Regions from separate parts of the Ligilactobacillus sp. UO.C109 genome, predicted to be linked through region 3. Evidence: predicted binding sites of a transcription regulator. Region 3 holds the regulator's gene; each other region holds the start of a gene.
The links. The regulator CtsR, encoded in region 3, represses protease genes until heat stress. The targets are predictions, from matches to a motif close to TTGGTCAAAAAAGGTCAAANA.

Region 1: a site for CtsR is predicted at 1,465-1,485, ahead of clpP (ATP-dependent Clp endopeptidase proteolytic subunit ClpP). Genes of this name have one in related genera too.
Region 2: a site for CtsR is predicted at 1,961-1,981, ahead of OZJ21_RS01260 (ATP-dependent Clp protease ATP-binding subunit). Genes of this name have one in related genera too.

The regions. Positions count from the first base shown of each region.
Region 1 is NZ_JAPSFH010000027.1:75,900-84,208, reverse strand. It holds gene OZJ21_RS04650 (sugar-binding transcriptional regulator) at 1-961, opposite strand, end outside; gene clpP (ATP-dependent Clp endopeptidase proteolytic subunit ClpP) at 1,563-2,156, shown strand; gene whiA (DNA-binding protein WhiA) at 2,206-3,153, opposite strand; gene OZJ21_RS04635 (gluconeogenesis factor YvcK family protein) at 3,176-4,189, opposite strand; gene rapZ (RNase adapter RapZ) at 4,186-5,067, opposite strand; gene OZJ21_RS04625 (NAD(P)H-binding protein) at 5,251-5,892, opposite strand; gene OZJ21_RS04620 (S-ribosylhomocysteine lyase) at 5,916-6,386, opposite strand; gene uvrA (excinuclease ABC subunit UvrA) at 6,462-8,309, opposite strand, start outside.
Region 2 is NZ_JAPSFH010000005.1:2,377-10,685, reverse strand. It holds gene OZJ21_RS01260 (ATP-dependent Clp protease ATP-binding subunit) at 1-1,924, opposite strand, end outside; gene OZJ21_RS01255 (hypothetical protein) at 2,073-2,267, shown strand; gene OZJ21_RS01250 (phosphocarrier protein HPr) at 2,526-2,792, shown strand; gene ptsP (phosphoenolpyruvate--protein phosphotransferase) at 2,792-4,513, shown strand; gene OZJ21_RS01240 (glycosyltransferase family 4 protein) at 4,690-5,889, shown strand; gene OZJ21_RS01235 (glycosyltransferase family 4 protein) at 5,892-6,902, shown strand; gene OZJ21_RS01230 (lysylphosphatidylglycerol synthase transmembrane domain-containing protein) at 6,907-7,926, shown strand; gene OZJ21_RS01225 (YkuJ family protein) at 8,054-8,287, shown strand.
Region 3 is NZ_JAPSFH010000034.1:2,798-11,106, forward strand. It holds gene OZJ21_RS08755 (dihydroorotase) at 1-718, shown strand, start outside; gene OZJ21_RS08760 (carbamoyl phosphate synthase small subunit) at 718-1,806, shown strand; gene carB (carbamoyl-phosphate synthase large subunit) at 1,799-4,984, shown strand; gene OZJ21_RS08770 (dihydroorotate dehydrogenase) at 5,003-5,947, shown strand; tRNA gene OZJ21_RS08775 (tRNA-Pro) at 5,984-6,057, shown strand; gene OZJ21_RS08780 (CtsR family transcriptional regulator) at 6,249-6,716, shown strand; gene OZJ21_RS08785 (ATP-dependent Clp protease ATP-binding subunit) at 6,738-8,309, shown strand, end outside.

The DNA.
Region 1 (8,309 bases), on a different contig from region 3:
TCATGTATGCTGCTATTGCTCGTGCCTTAGAACTACCACCAGCAACAGCGATTATACAATCCATATTCGCGAGATCTTCAAGTTGCAATCCAATTCTAGGAATCTTGTAAACAACTTTCCCCTTATCGTCAAAGAAATAACCAAAAGTCTCAGACACAGCCTTACGCTCTTTTAGCATTGCTACTACATTTTTAGGCATCGAACGTCTCTCTGCCATACTAATTGCTTCACCTATACTATGAACAGCAGCATTACTCTGTCTAATTAAATTCACAACTTCTTGTACTACGGGTTCATTAAGAAGCGGACGATAAGTATCTTCGCTAACCTGTTCAGGCACATATAATGTCCTGTGATTACCACCAGTTTTTTCAGCCATTAAGCCACATACATTATTCGCCTGAATATCTAACCTTTCGCCTATACCACCACGGGCAGGCACGAAAGTCAAATCTCTATCTACTGCAATTTCGGAAGTCAAACAGGTAGCAACTTTAGCCATCGTAGTACCACCCATTGCAGCAATGACATTTTTACCCTTAGGCAATTCCTTACCTAGGATATCATTTACTAACTTGCCCATGTCCTCAATAATCAAAGGCTGTCTATCACTATCTCCCGAAACAATTAAACAGTTTCTTATACCTAGGTATCGAGATAATTCTTTCTCCATTTGCTGTAACCCTAATAAAGAGTCCATCAACTTGGAAAGGCCTTGTATTGTTCTTTTACCTTTAGCAGTCAAAATCATACCAGACTTTGTTGAAGCAATTAATTCTTGCTTCCTTAAATAATCTGTTTCAGTCCGCAAAACTCGTTCACTCATGCCCAAGGTTTGTGCTAGTACTCTTCTGCCAACTGGTTCAGACCAATCAATACTTCTTAAGATAATAAATCTTTTCCTTAGAACATCAATTAAATCTGGAACGATTGACTCAATCAACTCTACTTCCTCGCGCATTTTATGTCCTCTTTCTTGCGGGACTCTTGACGTCCAACAGTGTCATCGAGCGACCCAGTTAAGTTAAAAAGAAAAAGTACAACAACAATTAATTAACCATTAAACTGTTCTTATACCTCAACTACATTTGTAGTATATCAATATTCTTTAAATTTTGCAAGCCTTTAAACTCTCTAATTTGAGCGTTTCTTTATAAATTCTTTAAATCTTAATTAAATTAACTTTTCTATAAATAATATCAAAATATTCAGAATTTTTATTTCTAAATTTCATTTTTTAATGATAAAATCCGAACATTATTTATAATAAAATAAAAAGCCAGCTCAACCCTGAACCAGCTTAAAAATTAATTATATGCCGTCTCGGAGTCGAACCGAGATTACAAGAACCGGAATCTTGTGTGATATCCATTACACTAACAGCACAAATTAAATAACGTTATTGATTTTACTTCATATAAACTTTAAAAGCAATAAAATTATTTTCATTTAATTAAGGCTTTAAATTTGACCATTATTGACCTTTGTACTAAACTAGCAATATAAGAGCTTGAATGCTAAAATTATTCAAGAATATAAATTTTATTTAGGAGGTTTCTCTTATGAATTTAGTGCCTACAGTTATTGAACAATCTTCACAAGGTGAACGCGCTTATGATATTTATTCACGTTTATTAAAAGATAGAATTATTATGGTATCTGGTGAAGTCAATGATGACATGGCTAATGCTATCATCGCCCAACTTCTATTTTTAGATGCTCAAGATTCTGAAAAAGATATTTATATGTACATTAATTCTCCTGGTGGTTCTGTTTCTGCTGGTTTAGCAATCTACGATACAATGAATTTCGTTAATGCTGATGTTCAAACTATCGTTATGGGTATGGCTGCATCTATGGCTTCTGTCCTTGCAACAGCTGGTACCAAAGGTAAACGTTTTGCTCTACCTAATTCTGAAATTATGATTCATCAACCATTAGGTGGTGCTCAAGGACAATCAACTGAAATTCAAATTGCTGCTGAACACATTCTTAAGACTCGCAAGTTAATTAATCAAATCTTAGCTGACGGTTCTGGTCAAGATATTGAAACTATCAATAAAGATACTGAACGTGACAATTTCATGACTGCTCAACAAGCTGTAGATTATGGTTTGATTGATGGTATTATGAAGAATAAGAAGAAAATTAAATAATTAATACATTATAAAAAAGTTCCTAGACCATACAATCTAGGAACTTTTTTTATAGTACCGCAATACTTTCACCAGCGCGTATTTTTTCGGCAATTTCATTTAATTTTCTCAACCTATGATTTATACCAGATTTAGAAATTGGTCCTCCAGGTATAAGTTCACCCAAATTCTTTAAGCTTTCTTCTGGATGCCCCAATCTCGCTATTGCTACTTCTTGTAATTTCTGTGGTAATTTATCAATTCCCACCTTAGCATCAATCAACTTAATATTATCAATTTGCTTTTTAGAAGCATCTGCGATTTTATTAAGATTAGCAGTTTCACAATTCACAATACGATTAACTGAATTTCTCATATCCCTAACAATTCTAATATCTTCAAATTTCAACATGGCATTCGTTGCACCTATCAAAGATAAAAAGTCTGCTATTTTCTCAGCTTCTTTTAGATAAGTAATATAACCACTTCTTCTCTCTGTTTTCCTTGCATTTAATCCATATCTATTCATCATTTCACATATTGTATCATTATGATCTTCATATAGTGAGTAAATTTCTAAATGATATCTACTTGTTTCAGGATTATTAACAGAACCAGTTGCTAAAAATGCCCCACGTAAATATGATCTTACCTTGGCATCGTCATCCAAAAATTCTAAAGGAACAGTTTCTTTAATCTGAAAATTATCTAATATATCTAAATCCTTTAAAATTTCATTTGTTCCAGTTTTTAAACGTACAATATAAAAATTATTCTTCTTCAATTTCATCTTTCGACGAACGATCAATTCACTCTCTATATCGTAAAACTGCTTTAATAATCGGTAGATACGCCTAGCAATAGCTGGATTTTCTGTTTGAACACTTAAAACAAATTGCTTATTAACAATACTCAATGAGCCATTCATCCTTATTAGTGCCATCAATTCAGCCTTAGCATTACCAAAATGAACCTCAAGCATTGTAAGTTCTTTTTTTACATCACTAGCGTATGACATTCCTCCACCTCTATTCTATACTCTAATTAAATTCATCGTCGTTCCATGACTTGGGTCTTCCAGTAAGTCTCATCAGTTCATCTACAACCTGATCTCCATTATGGAAAATTCCTCTATCACGCATTAATAAGAAGTTATCTGAAATAACTCTTGTTCCTTGTTCACGTAAACCTGAAAAATCATGTTTTACTTGATATAAGTATTCGTCGTATTTTTGTCTGTCTAAATAATCGCTAGGCACATTTTCAGTATTTACCAACACTGTGTCAATAAAGTTTTTACCCAAATGACTATTCAAAACTTTAACATGATCTGCATCTGAAAAATGTTCAGTTTCACCCTTTTGAGTCATGATGTTACAAATATATATAACCTCAGCCTTAGTTTCACAAACTGCACGACCCACATTTTCAATCATTAAATTAGGCAAGATACTAGTAAATAGACTTCCTGGCCCTAATACAATCTGATCAGCATTCATAATGGCATCAATTACTTCTGGCATCGCCTCTGGTTTACCTTCACCATTTGTTGTAACCCATACTTTTTTTATGGTTTTTCCAGCCGCTGAAATTTCTGCTTCACCAGAGATTTCACTACCATCAGTAAATTTTGCATTCAATACTAACGGAGTATTAGCAGCCGGATAGACGTGTCCATCTACTTTCATTAATTCAGATAACTCTTGCACTGCATTAAAAATTCCTCTATTTTCCATTTCAGATAGTGCAGCTATTATAAGATTTCCAATTGCATGCCCTGAAAAGAACTGGTCTTTAGAATTAAATCTGTACTGAAATATATCTTTATATACATCTGGCAGATCAGATAAAGCAACTAATACATTTCTAATATCTCCAGGCGGAACTACGTTAATATAATCTCTGATAATTCCGGAAGATCCTCCATCATCAGCAACTGTAACAACAGCAGTAATATCAGCATCTCTCTTACGTAAACCATTTAAAATAACAGGAAGGCCAGTACCTCCACCTATGACAACAATTTTAGGTGTATTTCTTGTTTGTTGTTTCATGAGCGATTCACCGTCTCCTTTCGTTTATTCATATCACGATGTGACATATGAACAGGATACTCTTTAGATAATTCATTACCTATTCTTTCAGCTAATGCCACTGAGCGATGTTGCCCCCCTGTACATCCAATTGCAATTGTTACATTAGATTTCCCTTCTGTAATATAACCTGGAATTACGTATTTTAGAAGAGATACAAATTTTTGATAAAATTCTTCTGTTTTCTCAGATTTCATCACATATTCGTATACAGCGTCATCCTTACCAGTTTTATTTCGCAATTCCGGTACATAGTAAGGATTAGGTAAGAAACGTACATCCATAACAATATCTGCATCTATAGGTAGTCCATATTTAAAACCAAATGACATAACTTCGATATGAAAAGTTTTGGTATCTCTAGCTTCAAAATTCTTAAATATCTCTTCTCTTAGTTGACGTGGAGATAACTTAGAGGTATCAATAATGATTTGAGCATTTGACTTAATTGGTGCCAATAGTTCTCTTTCTAAATGAATTCCGTCTAAAATTCTTCCCTCCATAGCCAACGGATGAGATCTTCTAGTTTCTTTATATCTAGCAACTAGTTCTTCATCTGAAGCATCTAAAAACAATATTCTAGAAGAATTGAATTCACTTTCATCTAATTCTCTCACCATTTCTACAATTTCATCATAGAAAGCACGAGATCTTAAATCTACTACTAATGCTATTTTCGTTATTTTCCCAGATTCCTTAACCAATTCATAAAATTTAGGCAATAATTTAGGAGGCATATTATCCACACAAAAATAACCTAAATCTTCAAAACTCTGTACAGCTACTGTTTTCCCAGCACCACTCATTCCGGTAACTATTACTAATTGCAATGCACTCATGAACATCGCCTCAACTTTCTTATCCTTTTTAATCATTTTACCATTATATCATATCCGGGCGTGTCTTTAAAAAAATAAAAATATTCCTACATGTATTTTAATTATAATTCTTTCCTTTTCACAAGAAATAACCCGCAATCTAAAGTCATCTTGCCTTTAGATATACGGGTCAAATCCGACACTCTAAATGTCTTTTAATGCTGTTTCAATTGGGTTATCCCCACTACACATCATAATAACTTTGCCAATTGTATTGTTATGTTTGATTACCTCTGCCAATACTTTAGCAACATCTGGAATTGGATTAGTATTACTTATTATTTCATTAAAAGATACTCTTCCAGTACCTGTTTCTTCAGTTAGTGATGCTGGCTGAACAACTGTATAGTCCAATTTGGTATCATTAACTAAATAATTATCTGCAAAGAATTTTGCAATATTATAATCAGTCAACGCTGCCAATGATTCATATTGTGACCATTTTTCAGGCTGTAAAGCATACAAAGAACTCAACATTATATACCTTTTAACACCAACGTTCTCAGCTGCTTGCATCGTTTTGACAGCTCCCATTGCATCCGTTTGTAGCAAATCTTTACCTCTAGATCCAGCTACAAAGTAAATAACATCCATACCTTTAAAAACTTCAGACCAAGCACTAACATCACTATGCAAATCCAACTTAACTGGAACAACATTATCTAACTTAATAATTTTCTCAGGATGACGTGAACTTGCAGATACTTGATTACCATCATTAATTAAATTCTTAATTAGTTCTGATGCCACTCTACCAGAGCCACCAACTACAAATATCTTAGCCACGAAACATCCTCCTAACAAAAAAATTAAATAACTTTTCTTTCAAAGGGATCAGTTGAAATGCCATCAGCCAAAATCTTCTTACACCATTCTTGAGCAGAAAATAGAGAATGGTCTCTATAATTACCACAACTCTTAATATCTGTTCCTTGAACATCTTCCCAACTAGCATTAATAATGTCATTTAAAGATGCCTTTAAAGCTGTTGCAACTTCAGTAGTATCATGTTCACCCCACATAATTAAATGGAAACCTGTACGACATCCAAAAGGTGAGCAATCAATAACTCCATCCATATGATCACGCAAATATCCTGCCAACATATGTTCAATTGTATGCAATCCAGCTGTTGGAATTGCATTTTCATTTGGTTGAACAAATCTTAAGTCAAAATTTGAAATCTTATCTCCTTTTGCACCTGTTTCAACAGTAATTAAACGTACATATGGAGCCTTAACAGCTGTATGATCTAATGTAAAACTTTCTACCTTAGCCATCTTAACACTTCCTATATAAAAAATATTAATTTCAATTTCTACTCTATCATTTTTATTTAAAATTGCAAATTATAACTATGCATAATGATCAGGTACTAGCACTTCTTTTAAATACTTACCAGTATAGCTATCATTAACTTTTATGACTTCTTCTGGTGTTCCGGTAGCTACTATTTGACCGCCACCATCTCCACCTTCAGGGCCTAGATCAATTAAATAATCTGCAGTCTTTATAACATCTAAATTATGCTCAATTACAAGAACAGTATTTCCCTTATCAACTAATCTTTGCAGAACTTCTAATAGTCTCTTAATATCTTCTGAATGTAGCCCTGTTGTAGGTTCATCCAAAATATAAAAAGTTTTTCCATTAGACTTTTTATGAAGTTCTGAAGCTAATTTCATTCTTTGTGCTTCACCACCAGATAAAGTTGTTGCTGGTTGTCCTAATTTCACATAACCTAAACCAACATCCACAATCGTTTGTAATTTCCGTTTAATTTTAGGAATTGGTTCAAAAAATATTAAAGCTTCAGATACAGTCATATTTAAAATATCAGCAATATTTTTATCTTTATACTCTACCTCTAAAGTTTCAGAATTATAGCGTGTACCATGACAAACTTCACAAGGAACATAAACATCTGGTAAAAAGTTCATTTCAATCTTTATAATTCCATCGCCTTTACATGCCTCGCATCTTCCACCCTTAATATTAAAGCTAAATCTTCCTTTGCCATATCCTCTCAATTTAGCCTGATTAGTTTGAGCAAATAGTCCTCTAATATCATCGAATACACCGGTATATGTAGCCGGATTACTTCTAGGAGTACGTCCAATTGGTGTTTGATCTATATCAATAATTTTTTCGATATTTTCGACACCTTCAATTTTTTGATATTTACCTGGTTTTTCAGAATTATGATTAAGTTTTTGAGCCAAGGCACGCTTTAAAATCATGTTTACCAATGTTGATTTCCCAGAACCAGATACACCGGTAACAGCTATAAATTCACCTAGTGGGAAACTAACATCTATATTTTTCAAATTATTCTCCGAAGCACCCTTAACTACTATCTTCTTTCCATTTCCTTTTCGTCGTTCATTTGGGATTGCAATATACTTCTTACCTGACAAATATTGTCCAGTTAAAGAATTACGCTTTTTTTCAACCTGTTTTGGAGTTCCAGCAGCTATAACTTGTCCACCATTCTCGCCAGCACCTGGACCAATATCAATTAAATAATCTGCTGCTCTCATAGTATCTTCATCGTGTTCTACAACAATTAGTGTATTACCTAAATCACGCATTTTTTTCAGTGAAGCAATCAATCTATCATTATCTCTTTGATGGAGACCAATTGATGGTTCATCTAAAACATACATTACGCCCGATAAATTTGATCCAATTTGTGTAGCTAAACGAATTCTTTGGGCTTCTCCACCTGATAGTGTACGTGCCGAACGACTAAGTGTTAAGTAATCTAAACCTACATTCTTTAAAAATGTTAACCTATCATCAATTTCTTTTAGAATTGGTCTGGCAATCTCTTGATTTTGTTCACTAAATGTTAGATTTTCAAAGAAATTCAAGCTTTCATTAATAGGAAAATCTGACACTTCACCAATATGTTTACCTGCTATTTTTACAGATAATGCTTGTTTATTTAAACGATATCCATGACATGTTTGACAAGTTAAACTAGTCATGTATTGACGCATAACATCTCTTGTAAAATCACTATTTGTTTCTCTATAACGTCTTTCAACATTTGGAATAACACCTTCAAATGTTGTATCAATATCCTTCAAACCACCGAAGTCACTTTTAAATTTAAAATGAAATTCTCTATCTCCAGCTCCATACAATATAATTTTTTTATCTTTGTCTGGTAAATCTTTAAATGGAGTATCCATATCAAT
Region 2 (8,309 bases), on a different contig from region 3:
CAATTTTGACTAAATCATCTTTAGACAATGGATTAAATTCAATGATATCATCAAAACGATTTAAGAATTCAGGTTTAAAGTATTTGGTTAATTTATCAATAACTGAATGAGATGAACCATTTGCTTCAGCTCCAAAACCAACCGATACTACAGAATCACCACTACCAGCATTACTTGTCATAATGATGATAGTATCTTTAAATGAAACTGTTCTTCCTTGAGAATCAGTTAGGCGTCCATCATCAAGAATTTGTAAGAACATATGCATTACATCAGGATGAGCTTTTTCAACTTCATCAAGCAAAATTAAGCTATAAGGATGACGGCGAACTTGTTCAGTTAATTGACCAGCTTCTTCATAGCCAACATATCCAGGAGGAGAACCGATTAATTTAGAAACTGAGAATTTCTCCATGTATTCACTCATGTCAAATCGAATCATTGAGTCTTCAGTACCAAATAACTCGCGGGCTAATTGCTTAGCTGTTTCAGTTTTACCTACACCAGTAGGACCAACGAATAAAAATGAACCAATTGGACGTCCTAATTTATTGAAACCTATACGATTTCTTCGAATTGAACGAGCAACCTTATCTACAGCTTCATCTTGACCAATAACATGCTTTTCAAGTGAAGAGCCTAAATCACGAAGTTGTTCTTTTTCCTTAGCTTTTAATTCACCAACAGGAATGTTAGTTTTTTCTTCTATAATACGTTCCATATCTTTTTCGGTAACAACTGGAGTATCTTCATCTGAAGCATTGTCTTTCATCTTTTCAAAACGTGATACTTGGTCACGATAGTAAGCTGCTTTTTCATAATTTTCTTCTTTTAGTGCAGCTTGTTTTTGATTTTCGGCATTCTTAATGCGTTCTTCAATAATTTTTGGATCAGTTGCATGAATCGTTAAATTCTTACGAGATCCAGATTCATCTAATAAATCAATTGCTTTATCCGGTAAGAATCTATCTTGAATATATCTATTAGATAAAGTTACAGCAGCCTTTAAAGCTTCATCAGTGTATTTTACATGATGATAAGCTTCATATTTATTACGAATACCATTTAGAATTTTAATAGTTTCTTCTACACTAGGTTCATCAACTTGAACTGGTTGAAGACGACGAGCGAGTGCAGCATCTTTTTCAATTGTTCTGAATTCATTTAGGGTAGTAGCACCTACTAATTGGAATTCTCCACGAGCAAGAGATGGCTTGAGCACATTACCAGCATCCATTCCACCTTCAGCATTACCAGCACCAACAATTTCATGAATTTCATCAATAAATAAGATTACATCTTTTTGTTGTTTCAATTCTTTCATTAGTTGTTGCATTCTTTGTTCAAATTGTCCACGGATACCAGTTCCTTGTACCAAAGAAACAACATCTAGACGAATAACTTTTTTCCCGATTAGTTTTTGAGGAACATCGCCATTAATAATTTTTTGGGCGAGTCCTTCAACAACAGCAGTTTTACCAACACCAGCTTCACCAATTAAAACAGGATTATTTTTAGTACGTCTATTTAGAATTTCAATTACTCTGGCTATTTCTTTATCACGTCCAATAACTGGATCGATTTGACCATTTTTTGCTTCTTCTGTTAAATCTAATCCATATTGTCCCAGAATAGAGGAATTACCATTACGATTACCGTTATTTCCACCTATGCGACCACTTTGTGTAGGTGGCTCTTGAGACATACTTTGTTGGTTAGAAAAATTAGGATTAGATATAGCTTTAAAAATATCATCTAAACTACCAAAACCAAATGGATCTTGTCCGATATTATTAAAGCCGTTAGCTTCATTTTTGATTTCTTGGTAACAATTTTGACAAAGATCAATAGAGGTTTGGCGACCGTTTAAATTAGTTGTTAAGTGAATTGTCGCAGGATTTTTATGACAATTTTGACATAACATAGATTTTCACGACCTTTCTATCAACATATCAAAGTTATTTTGACCAACTTTGACCTTAATGACTTCATTATACAATGTTAGGTATAAAGTTCAAGTATAAAGACTTGGATAAAATATATGTTATAATTTTGTGCGCGAGGTGATTTTTATGGAAAAAGATTATACTGCATTGTTAGACGAACTTAGAGAAGGAACACTAGATAAGTTAGAAATAAATACAGAAGAATTCATGGATTTTCAAAAAGCTTTTATGAATTATAGTCATAGAAAGAATATTGTTGGAACAGCTAAACGAGGTGGGGGAGCTACCTATATTTATAGTAAGGAATCCAAATTAATTTAGTATTAATTATGTTTTGTGCATGATAATGATTTTAGCAAGTATATTTTAAGTATAAATCAGTAAAGATAGTTATTTAACAGTAAAAATACCTAAAAAATATGTATAAATTTAAAATGAAGTAAGTCTTGTCTTACTAAGGTTTTCATGTTATTATCATAGTATCGAGATTGTTATCGTTTGCATATTGTTAATGTAAACGTGTTCTTAACAAGGCTCTTAATCACATATATTTACTTATTCAAAGGAGATTGATTAATAATGGAAAAGAAAGAATTTCACGTAATCGCAGAAACAGGTATTCACGCACGTCCAGCTACATTGTTGGTACAAGCAGCAAGCAAATTTAACTCAGATGTAACATTGGAATACAATGGCAAGTCTGTAAACTTGAAGTCTATCATGGGTGTTATGTCCTTAGGTGTAGGCCAAAATGCTGATGTTGTAATTTCTGCAGACGGTGCAGATGAAGCAGAAGCAATTGCTGCTATTGAAGAAACAATGAAAAAGGAAGGTTTAGCTGAATAATGACTAAGGTTTTAAACGGTATCGCAGCTAGTGATGGTATTGCAGCTGCTAAAGCTTACATGCTCGTTCAACCTGATTTATCATTTGAAGAAAAAACTATTGATAATCCAGATGCTGAAATCGAACGTTTAAGTGTAGCTGTTGAAACTTCCAAACAAGAACTTGAAGTCATTAAGCAAAAAGCTACTGAAAATCTAGGTGCTGAAGAAGCACAAGTTTTTGAAGCTCATTTGACAATTTTATCTGATCCAGAATTATTTGGACAAATTAACGATAAAATTAAAAATGACAAAGTAAATGCTGAAGCTGCTTTGAAGAGTGTAACTGATATGTTCATTCAAATGTTCGAAGCAATGGAAGATAATGCTTATATGCAAGAACGTGCTGGTGATATTCGCGATGTTACTAAGCGTGTTATGGGTCACTTGTTGGGAGTATCTATTCCTAACCCTGCATTAATTAATGAAGAAGTAGTTATTGTTGCTCATGACTTAACTCCTTCTGATACAGCTCAATTGGATCGTAATTTTGTTAAGGGATTTATCACAGATATTGGTGGACGTACTTCTCACTCTGCTATTATGTCTCGTACATTAGAAATTCCCGCAGTTGTAGGTTCTGGTAATGCTACAAGTGAAATTTCTGAAGGTCAAATGGTTATTATTGATGGTTTAGATGGACAAGCATTAGTAGAACCAACTGACGAAGAATTAGAAGATTACAAGGCTAGAGCTAAAGCTTTTGCTGATCAAAAAGCAGAATGGAAATTATTGAAGGATGCTAAGTCAGTTACAGCAGATGGTAAAGAAGTTAAATTAGCTGCAAACATTGGTACACCTAAAGATGTTGAAGGTGCAAATGATAATGGTGCAGAGGCAGTCGGTTTATTCCGTTCTGAATTTCTTTACATGGATGCTTCCGAGTTGCCATCTGAAGAAGATCAATTTAAAGCATACAAAGCTGCTGTTGAAGGTATGAATGGTAAACAAGTTGTTGTTCGTACAATGGATATTGGTGGAGATAAGGAATTACCATACCTTCCATTACCAGAAGAACAAAATCCTTTCTTAGGATATAGAGCTATTCGTATTTCTTTAGATCGCCAAGATATTTTCCGCACACAATTAAGAGCTTTATTGCGTGCATCCCATTATGGTAGTTTAGCTATCATGTTCCCAATGATTGCTACTGTTCAAGAATTTAAGGAAGCAAAAGCTATCTTTGAAGAAGAAAAAGCAAAACTTGTTGCAGATGGTGTTCCAGTATCTGATGATATCGAAGTAGGTATGATGATGGAAGTTCCAGCTGCTGCAATGGTTGCAGATAAGTTGGCTAAGTATGTTGACTTCTTTAGTATTGGAACGAATGACTTAATTGGTTATTCTATGGCTGCTGACCGTGGTAATGAAAAGATTTCTTACCTATACCAACCATATAATCCTTCAATTTTGAGATTGATCAAGAATACAATTGAAGCATCACACAAAGAAGGTAAATGGACTGGTATGTGTGGTGAAATGGCTGGGGATCAAGTTGCTGTTCCTATCTTATTAGGATTAGGTTTAGATGAATTCTCAATGAGTGCTACTTCAATTTTGAAGACACGTAGTTTGTTGAAGACACTAGATTCTAAGAAGATGGAAGAATTAGCTGATAAAGCAGTTAATGATTGTGAAACAGCTGATGAAGTTGTAGAACTTGTAAATCAGTACACAAAATAGTTTAGTATAACTTATATAAAAGGCTTGAGAGGGGAATACCTTCTCGAGCTTTTTTGATTTGTAAATTATTTGTAAAATTTGGGATATTTGTTGATCAAATTATGGGTTTTAATTGCAATGGTTTTGTTAAAAACATATAATTAACAATGACTATAAAATGACAGAGGGGGATATATGTGAATATCGGAATATTTACGGATACTTATTATCCGCAAGTAAGTGGTGTTGCGACCTCTATCAAAACGTTACGAGAACAATTAGAGAAACAAGGGCACACAGCGTACATTTTTACGACAACTGATCCTAATGTTGACAAAAGTATTTATGAGCGTAATATTTTTCGCTTTTCAAGTATTCCATTCATTTCATTTACAGATAGACGTATTGCTGTAAGGGGACTTTTTCATGCTTATCAAGTAGCTAAAGAATTAAATTTAGATATTATTCATACTCAAACAGAATTTTCGATGGGATTAATTGGGAAATTCGTCGCTAAAAATTTGAAAATTCCATGTATACATACTTATCATACAATGTATGAGGACTATCTACATTATGTGGCTAAAGGAAGATTATTAAAGCCTTATCATGTTAAACAAATGTCTAAATCTTTTTGTTACCACATGTCAGGAATAGTAGCACCTAGTTTAAGAGTTAAAGAGACATTAGAACGATATGGAATTGATGAACCTATTGAAATAATTCCAACTGGAGTAGATATCTCTAAATTTTCTAAAAGTACAAATGAAAATATTAGAGAAAAATATAAAATAAATTCAGAGCAACCTTTACTACTAACTTTGAGTAGATTGGCCTTTGAAAAAAATATAGATAAGTTACTAAATGCTATGCCGGATATTTTAGCTAGAGTTCCAGCAACTAAGTTGATGATTTGTGGTGATGGACCTGCTAGGGAGAGTTTGGTACAACAGGTATCTGATATGAATTTAACTGATAGCGTTATTTTTACTGGAGAAATTAACAATGATGAAGTAGGTAGCTACTATAAGGCAGCTGATGTTTTCGTTTCAACTTCAGTATCAGAGTCACAAGGATTGACCTATATAGAAGCAATCGCTTCAGGCACAAAAGTAATTACTACTCATAGTCCATATACAGATTCAATTTTGACAGATGCAAGTATAGGTATGACTTTTACAGGTGAAGATGAATTGGTTAACAAGGTTGTCGATTATCTATTAAATGGTGAAAAATATAATGATTCTAAACCGAGAGAAGAATTGTTGAATAGTATTTCTGCAGATAATTTTGGGAGAAAAGTTGTTTCTTTTTATGAAAAATGTATGCTAGATTTTGATATGAAAAAGAAATTAAGATTTAATTCTGATGAGCTGAACAAAGCGAAAGGAAGATAATTTTGATAAAGATAGGGATGTTTTCTTCGGCAACTAAGGTTAAAGGACAAGGTGTTGGAAGTGCATATACAGAGTTAATAAATTTATTAAAAAAATATTATTCGCAAGAACTTAATATAGAGATTAATAAATTTAACCGTGTAAATATTAGCCATTATCACACTATTGATCCACAATTTTATTTATCTACTTTTTTTCCGGGAAGAGGCTGTAAAATTGGATATGTACATTTTTTACCGGAAACGATAGATGGAAGTTTGAAATTACCTTGGTTAGCGAAAAAAGTTTTTTTTAAATATATAATTTCTTTTTATAAAAGAATGGATCAGCTGGTAGTTGTTAATCCATCATTTATTGAGAAATTGACGGCTTATGGAATAAAGAGAGAAAAAATAACATATATACCTAATTTTGTATCTAGTGATACTTTTTATAAAATTTCAGATTCAAAAGAGAATTTGAGAAAGAAATTGAATTTAGATAATAAATTCACAATAGTTGGTGTAGGACAAGTACAAGAACGTAAGGGAGTACCTGACTTTGTGAAACTAGCTAAACTAAATCCTGGCATACAGTTTGTTTGGGTAGGTGGGTTTTCTTTTGGAGCTATTACTGATGGATATGACGAACTAAAAAAAGTTATAAAGAATCCTCCTGCAAATTTGAAATTTCCGGGAATAGTTGATAGGAATAAAATGAATGAGTATTATAATGCTGCTGATTTATTTTTGCTTCCTTCATACAATGAATTGTTTCCAATGAGTGTATTAGAAGCATTTAGTGCAGGTCTGCCAGTTATGTTACGTGATTTAGATTTATATTATTCAATCATTGATGGTTACTATGAACCGGCTAAGGATGTAAATGATATGAATAAAAAAATTATCAATTTATCACAAGACAGAAAAAAATTAGAAAAGTTGGAAGAAAAGTCCAAAAAAGCTGCAGAATATTATTCTGAAAGAAGACTAGCAAAAATATGGCTAGCTTATTATCAAAAATTTAGTAGGTAAGATTATGACAAGAAAAAATAGAATAGTGTTATTCATAATGTTTGGTATAGGAATAGCGATTTTTTTACTCTCTTTACGAGAAATATCTTTTCGTAGCTTTGTACATGATGTTACCACCTTAAATTTGTGGTGGTTAGGAATAGCATTTTTGTGTATGTTTCTTTCTTTAGTATTTGAAGCGTTAGTCATAAAAATACTAGTTCAAAGGCAGATTAAAAGTTATCCATTTTTTGATGCGTTACGAGTGCCAATGTTAGAGCAACTATTTAATGGGATAACACCTTTTTCAACAGGGGGACAACCCGCACAATTATTTGCATTAATGCAATCAGGCTTAGATGCTGGACGTGCAACGTCAAGTACATTGATGAAATTTATTGTTTACCAAGCTATGATAGTTGTTAATTTTGTATTGTGTTTATTAATAGGTTTTAATTTTATTCAAGAAAAAATACATACGCTAGCGTGGTTGGTAGTATTTGGTTTTATTATACACCTAGCTGTTATCGTTAGTTTGCTAATGGTGATGTATTGGTATGATTTTACTAAGAAGTTTATAAAAGTAACATTATTACCAATAAAATGGATATTTAATGACGAAAAATATCAAAATTGGAATAAAATAGTTGATGAGAAAATTGATAATTTCTATGAAGAGAGTTTAAAATTGAAATCTAATTGGAAATTATTATTAAAAATAAGTGCAATAACTTTTGTACAGTTAGCTGTATATTATATTATTCCATACTTCATCCTATTATCGTTAGGAGTGACACATGTTAACGTCATTATGGTAGTTTCTATGCATGTTTTGATAGTTATGGTTGTATCTTTATTTCCAATACCTGGAGGAGCTGGAGGAGCTGAATATAGCTTTTCGGTAATCTTTAGTAGTTTTATCGGTACTGGAAGCAAGTTAGTTTTAGCAATGCTTTTATGGAGAATAGTTACTTATTATTTTGGGATGCTGAGTGGCTTGATAGCAATGTTAATTCAACCTAAACAAATTGTAACGAAAAAATAGATTGTATAGAAAAGGGAAATTTTTAATAAAATCTAATGTAAAAATATGGTAAACATGATATTATCATGTTTGTATATTATAAGTATTGCAATAACGATTATTGTTTAAAGAAAAGAGGCTGTAATTTATGGAAAATTCACAACTTGTAGCGATTATCACACGTCTTGATGCTATGGCTAAAAGTGATAGCGATGAAGTTCAAGTTAGACGTTTTGAAAAAAATGGCTCTGAACGTGGTCAAGTAGCATATGATCCAACTACAAATACTTACACTCTTGAAGAGATGCAGACACATCAAAAGTTTGAATTTGATGATATTGATCTAGCAGCTATTGAAATTTTTGATTTGTTGGATGATTAGTCTTAACTTTAATTTGTTAAGT
Region 3 (8,309 bases):
TATGAATGCAGGAAAGAGAGCTGAAGAATTAGGATTACCAGGTATCCTAGGCATTAGCGAATCTTCACAAATTGCTCGTGACTTACTTTTAGCCAAAGAGACTGGAGTTCATTACCATGTATGTCATGTGTCTACTAAAGAAAGTGTTGAATTAGTTAGATTGGCCAAACAACATAAAATAAATGTAACATGTGAAGTATCGCCACATCATTTACTACTAGCAGATGTCGATATTCCTGGAAATGATCCTTATTATAAGATGAATCCACCATTAAGAGGTGTAGAAGATAGACAAGCTTTAATTGATGGTTTGTTAGACGGAACAATTGATATGATTGCTACAGATCATGCTCCACATAGCATTGACGAAAAAACTGGTGATATGCGAGAGGCATCATTTGGTATTACTGGTAGTGAAACAGCATTTGCAATGTTGTATACCAAATTTGTCAAAACAGGAATCTTCACACTGGAACAATTATTACAATGGATGAGTATTAATCCTGCTGAAAAATTTGGAATGGAAGATGCCGGAGAATTATTACCAGGAAAGAGTGCAGACTTAGCAATCTTTGATTTAAATAAAGAATATGTCATAAAAGAGGAAGATTATTTATCTAAGGGAATAAATACACCTTTTACAGGCGAAAAAGTGTATGGTCAAACAGTTTTAACTATGGTAGATGGGCAAAAAGTATACCAAAAGGAGGAAAAGTAATGAAACGCTATTTGATTTTAGATGATGGCTCTGTTTTTGAAGGTGAAGGATTTGGAGCAAAAAGAACTTCTTTTGGTGAAGTAGTTTTTACTACCGGTATGACAGGATATCAAGAAGCTGTTACTGATCAGTCATATGCCAATCAGATTTTAGTTTTCACTAACCCATTAATTGGTAACTATGGGGTGAACTTAGATGATTTTGAATCCTTGGAACCAAATTGTCAGGGTGTTGTTTGTCGTGAGGTTGCTAGAGTTTCAACTAATTGGCGCAAACAAGAAAGTTTTCCAGAATTTTTAGAAGAAATGAATATTCCAGGAATTAGTGGTATTGACACACGTGCATTAACCAAACTCTTACGTTCACACGGAACAATGAAAGGTATGTTAGTTGATGCTGAAGTTGACATTGAGGAAGCAAAACAAAGATTACATAATACAGAAATAACCAGTCAAATGGTAGCTGAAGTGTCTACAAGTAAAGCATATCCAAATCCTGGTAATAAGCGAAACGTTGTTTTAGTAGACTATGGGGTTAAGCATAGTATTTTACGTGAGTTGGCTGCACGTGATTGTAACACAATTGTTTTACCTTATACGGCCACAGCTAAAGATATTTTAAGACTTAAGCCAGATGGAGTATTACTATCTAATGGACCTGGTGATCCAATTATGATGGAAAATGCAGTTGAAATGGTCAAAGAAATTGAGGGGAAATTGCCAGTGTTTGGTATCTGCCTGGGTCACCAAATCTTGTCATTAGCAAATGGAGCTAAAACATTTAAGATGAAATTTGGTCATAGAGGCTTTAACCATCCAGTAAAAGAAATTGCTACAGGTAAGATAATGTTTACCTCACAAAATCATGGGTATGCAGTAGATCCAGATTCCATTGAAGGAACAGATTTAATTGTTACACATACAGAAATTAACGACGGAACCGTAGAAGGTGTTAAGCACAAGTATTATCCAGCATTCTCCGTGCAATTCCATCCAGATGCAGCACCTGGACCACTTGATGCAATAGATATTTTTGATGATTTTATGCAAATTATTGATCAAAGAAAGGAAGAGAGAAACAATGCCTAAAAGAACAGATGTCCACAAAATAATGGTGATTGGTTCAGGTCCAATTATTATCGGTCAAGCAGCAGAATTTGATTATTCTGGAACACAAGCTTGTTTGGCTTTACGTGAAGAAGGATATGAAGTAGTTTTAGTAAACTCCAATCCTGCTACTATCATGACAGATACAGAAATTGCCGACAAGGTATATATTGAGCCATTAACAGTTGAATCAGTTTCTCGAATCATTCGTCAAGAATTTCCAGATGCAATTTTACCTACTTTAGGTGGTCAAATTGGTTTGAATTTAGCAATCGCATTGGCTAAAACTGGAATTTTAGAAGAATTAGGAATAAAGCTTCTAGGAACGCAATTAGATGCAATTGATCAAGCTGAAGACAGACAAAGATTTAAGGACTTAATGCAAGAATTAAATGAACCAGTTCCAGACTCAAAGACTGTTGAAACTGTGCAAGAAGCTTTAGATTTTGCAGCTGAAATTGGATATCCTGTTATTGTTCGTCCTGCATTTACGATGGGAGGAACTGGTGGCGGATTGTGTGATAATCCTGAACAATTAAAGGAAATAGTAGCCAACGGTCTAGAACTTTCACCAGCAACTCAATGTTTGATTGAAAAATCAATTATGGGTTACAAAGAAATTGAATTTGAAGTAATGAGAGACGCTGACAATAATGCGATGGTAGTATGTTCAATGGAAAACTTTGATCCAGTTGGTATACATACAGGTGATTCTATCGTGTTTGCTCCAACTCAAACTTTATCAGATAGAGAATATCAAATGTTGCGTAATTGCTCTTTGAAATTAATAAGAGCATTGAAAATTGAAGGTGGATGTAATGTTCAATTAGCTTTGGATCCTAATAGTTATAGATACTATGTTATTGAGGTAAATCCTCGTGTATCACGTTCATCAGCATTAGCTTCTAAAGCAACAGGTTATCCTATTGCTAAATTAGCAGCTAAGATTGCCGTAGGATTGACACTGGATGAAATTAAAAATCCTGTTACAGGAACAACATTTGCTGAATTTGAACCTGCTCTTGACTATGTTGTTGCTAAGATTCCACGTTGGCCATTTGATAAATTTACTCGTGCAAATCGTCGTTTAGGTACTCAAATGAAGGCAACTGGTGAAGTAATGGCTATTGGACGTAGTGCTCAAGAAGCTTTACAAAAAGCAGTTCGCTCATTAGAAATTGACGAAAAAGATTTAATTTCTGCTAAAGCACAATCTGCAACTGATGATGAAGTAGAAGAAAAATTATTCCACGCACAAGATGACAGACTATTTTATATAGCAGAAGCATTTCGTAGAGGTTACACAATTGAAGAAGTACACGAATTAACCAAGATTAATTTGTATTACTTAGATATTGTAAAGCAAATTGTAGAGTTAGAAAGTAAACTTTCTCAAAATAAAGAAGATTTAGACGTTTTAAAACATGCAAAACGTTACGGATATAGTGATTATACAATTGCTAAGTTATGGGGCACTACAGAAGATGAAGTAAGAAATTTACGTAAAGAACATAAATTGCTACCTGTTTACAAGATGGTAGATACTTGTGCAGCAGAATTTGATTCAAGTACACCTTATTTCTATAGCTCATATGATTTAGAAAATGAAAGTAAAAAATCTGATAAAAAATCAGTGCTTGTAATAGGTTCAGGTCCTATTAGAATTGGCCAAGGTGTAGAATTTGACTATGCAACTGTACACAGTGTTAAGGCTATCCAAAAATTAGGATATGAAGCAATTGTAATGAATTCTAATCCTGAAACAGTATCAACGGATTTCTCGATTTCTGATAAATTGTATTTCGAACCTTTAACACTTGAAGATGTTTTAAATGTGATTGATTTAGAACAACCAATGGGAGTAATTGTACAATTTGGTGGGCAAACAGCGATTAACTTAGCCGCTGGATTAAAAGCACATGGTGTAAAGATTTTAGGTACAACAGTTGAAGATCTAGATAGAGCTGAAGATAGAGAACTATTTGACCAAACAATTAAGAATTTAGGATTGAAACAACCAATTGGTAAAACAGCAACTACTCAAGAACAAGTTATTGCTTGTGCAGAAGAAATTGGCTATCCAGTATTAGTTCGTCCAAGTTATGTTTTAGGTGGTCGTGCTATGGAAATTGTTAATAATGAACAAGAGTTATTAGATTATTTAGCACAAAATGCTCCTGCAGAAATTGATCACCCAATTCTCGTAGATGCTTACTTGTCAGGTCTAGAATGTGAAGTAGATGCGATTTGTGATGGTAAAGACGTATTACTTCCAGGTATTATGGAACATATTGAACATGCTGGCGTTCACAGCGGAGACTCTATGGCTGTTTATCCACCTCAAAGTTTTGATGAAAATATAAAGCAACAAATTGTGGATGCAACTGAAAAGTTAGCTGTCGCATTAAAGTGTGTTGGTATTATGAATATTCAATTTATTATCCATAACAATGAAGCATATGTGTTAGAAGTAAATCCTCGTGCTAGTCGAACTGTACCATTCTTAAGTAAGATTACTGGAATTGAAATGGCACAAGTTGCAACAAGAGTAATTCTAGGAGAATCATTAGCAGAACAAGGATATCAAAGTGGTTTATATCGTGAAAGTGATATGGTACATGTTAAAGCACCAGTATTCTCATTTAGTAAGTTAGCAGATGTTGATAGCTTCTTAGGACCTGAAATGAAGTCTACAGGTGAAGTTATGGGTAGTGACTACACCTTTGAAAAAGCACTGTATAAAGCATTTACAGGTGCTAAGATGGAATTACCAGATAATGGAAATGTACTATTAACAATTGAAGATAAAGATAAGGATGCTGTATTACCACTTGCTAAGAGATTTAGTAAGATAGGTTATCGTATGTTCGCAACTGAAGGAACAAGTCAATTTTTACGTGAAAATGGTTTGTTTGTACAAACTGTAGATAAGTTAGGTAAAGATACTGGTAATGAAACTTCATTACATGATTTGATCGTTAATGATGGTGTTGATTTAGTAATCAATACTATGAGTCATGATCAAGAAGTAGCATCGGATGGATTTGTAATCCGTCAATTAGCTATCGAGCATAATATTGCATTGCTAACATCATTAAATACAGCAGATGCATTATTAAAAGCACTTGAAAATCGTTCATTTGCTACTAACTCACTTTAATTAATGGAGGAATTTATCATGGAAACAAAAAAATTGGCAGTATCATTGCCTGGACTAGAATTAAAAAATCCTATCATGCCTGCTAGTGGGACTTTTGGCTTCGGCGATGTTCCAAGTGCTAATAAATATTCTTTGGATACATTAGGAGCATTGGTTATAAAAACTACTACTCCAGAAGCTAGAACCGGGAATCCTGATCCTAAAATTTCAGTAATTGAAGATGGAGTCTTAAATGCAGTTGGTCTTACTAATCCTGGTGTAGATGTAGTAGTGTCTGAAAAGTTACCAGCTTTAAGAGAAAAATATCCTGAACTACCAATAATTGGAAGTGTTGGTGGAGCAACAGAAGATGATTATGTTGAAGTAGCTACTAAATTGTCACAATCAGGAATGGTTAATGCATTAGAGTTGAATATATCTTGTCCTAATGTTCATGAAGGTGGTATGGCATTTGGAACTGTTCCAGAAGTTGCTGAAAGATTAACAAAGAAAGTTAAGGAAGTTTCAACAGTTCCTGTTTATGTAAAACTCTCACCTAATGTAACAGATATAGTGGCTATTGCTAAAGCTGTGGAGCGTGGTGGAGCAGATGGAATAAGCATGATTAATACAGTTTTAGGAATGCACATAGATGTAGCGTCAGGTAAACCAGTACTTGGTAACATTATGGGTGGTTTATCTGGGAAAGCTGTAAAAGCAATTGCGATTAGAATGATCTATCAAGTCGCTCAAAATACTGATTTGCCAATTATTGGGATGGGCGGGGTAGAAACAGTAGATGATGTCTTAGAGATGTATATGGCTGGTGCTTCAGCTGTTGCTGTTGGAACTGCACATTTCCATGATTCTATGATTTGTCCACATTTGATTGAAGAACTTCCAAAGAGAATGGAAGAATTGGGAATTGAAAGCCTTGAGGAATTACGTTTAAATGTGAAAAAACGTGGAGCGTTCAAGCTTTAATAAGTAAAAATAAAGTAATATAATGGAATCTGTACTCGGAAAATAGCTCAGCTTGGTAGAGCACATCGTTCGGGACGATGGGGTCGCAAGTTCGAATCTTGTTTTTCCGATAGGATTCTAAAAAAACACAATATTGTTAAACTCTCTTTGAGTAGAGTAGGGATTAAAAAATTCTTGCACTACTTTAAAGAGAGTTTTTTGATTGTTAATAGATACTAAATTTTTGCATTTGTTGCCGAAATTCATTTATAATAGACTAAAAGTCAATGTAGGTCAAACCTACAAGAGAGGATGGAGAATTATGCAGAACCGTAACATTTCAGATATTATTGAACAATATTTGAAAGATATATTGGCTGATTCAAGAAGAATTGAAATAAAGCGGTCTGAGATTGCACAGCAATTTGACTGTGTTCCATCACAAATTAATTATGTAATAAAAACTCGTTTTACTTTGAAAAATGGCTATGTTGTTAAAAGTAAACGTGGCGGTGGCGGCTATATTCGGATTGTAAAAGTAGATTTGGCAGAGAATCAGTCTGTTTTAGATGATTTGATTTCTGCAATTGGCACTGAAATTACAGAAAACCAGGCTTACCAATTAATTAGTAGTTTATACGAGGATGGCGTCTTTTCTAGAAAAGAAGCAAATTATGTCTTAGCTGCTATTAGCCGACAAGCTTTGGATTTGCCGACTGCTGAAATGGAAAATATGATTCGCGCAAGGATTTTGGTAAGTATCTTAAATCAATTGAGATGCGAAGAATAGAAGGGAGTAATGGTTATGGCTATGGAAGAAAGGTATACACCGAGTGCTAAACAAGTATTAGTTCTTGCACAACAACAAGCTAATTACTTCAAGCATCAAGCAATAGGAACAGAGCATTTACTTTTAGCACTAACAATGGAGAAAAATGGCGTAGCTGCTAAAGTATTACAAAGTTTTGTAGTAACTGAAGTAGATGTGCGAGAAGAAATTGAACATATCGTAGGATACGGTAATTTACAACGTAGAGGCGCTGATACTTATTTACCATATTCCCCAAGGACTCGTTATGTATTAGAGCGTGCTAGAGAACATGCTAAACTTTTTAATGTTGAAAAGGTAGGAACAGAACATATTTTGTTAGCACTATTAGAAGATGATAAAACTATTTCTTCACGTATTCTAGCAGCTCTGAATATTGATTTACGTAAGGTGAAAAATATTACCTATCGTACAATGGGTGTAGATGCAACAACAGCTAATAGAACACGTAAGAAATTAGCGTTATCAGAAAAGAAACAGGATAATGGTACACCTACGTTAGATGAATTAGCACGTGATTTGACAGAAATGGTGCGTAAAGATCAAATTGATCCAGTAGTTGGTAGAGATAATGAAATTAAGCGTGTTGTTCAAATTTTAAGTAGAAGGACAAAGAATAATCCAGTTCTTTTGGGAGAACCAGGTGTAGGTAAAACAGCTGTTGCAGAAGGATTTTCACAAAAGATTGTAAATGGTGAAGTTCCTGATAATTTGAAGAATAAGCGTGTAATGATGCTTGATATGGGATCTTTGGTTGCTGGAACAAAATATCGTGGTGAATTTGAAGATCGATTAAAGAAGATTATTGAAGAAATTCGTGAAGATGGCAATGTTATTTTATTCATTGATGAAATGCATACTCTAATAGGCGCGGGTGGTGCTGAAGGCGCGATAGATGCTTCCAATATTTTAAAACCAGCATTAGCGCGTGGTGAAGTACAAGTAATAGGTGCAACAACTTTAAATGAATATCAAAAATATGTTGAAGCTGATGCAGCTTTGGAAAGACGCTTTGCTAGTGTGACAATCAATGAGCCAACCCCAGAAGTAGCGTTGACAATTCTAAAAGGATTACGTCCTAAATATGAAAAACATCATCAACTTCAAATTACAGATGAGGCATTAGAGAGTGCAGTTAAGTTAAGTAAAAGATATATTGCTTCAAGATTTTTACCTGACAAGGCAATTGATTTAATGGATGAGGCTGCTGCTAGAGTAAGAATTAATAATGCACAAAAAGTGGACAAAGTTTCTGCAATAAAGAAGAAATTATCAGAGCTTTCCCAAGAGAAGACAGAAGCGTTGTTAAAAGAAGATTTTGAAAAAGCTGCAGAAATCAGAAATGAAGAATTAAAGATTCAAGAAAGGCTTGAAAAGCAAATCCAACGTGACAAAGATGAAGAGGATAGCAATAACTATCGTGTAAAAGTTACGGCTGAAGATATTGCAGAAGTTGTTTCTGAATGGACTGGTGTTCCAGTAACTCAAATTAATCGTTCTGAAGGAGACCGACTAATTAGATTAGAAAAGATATTGCATAATCGAGTTATAGGA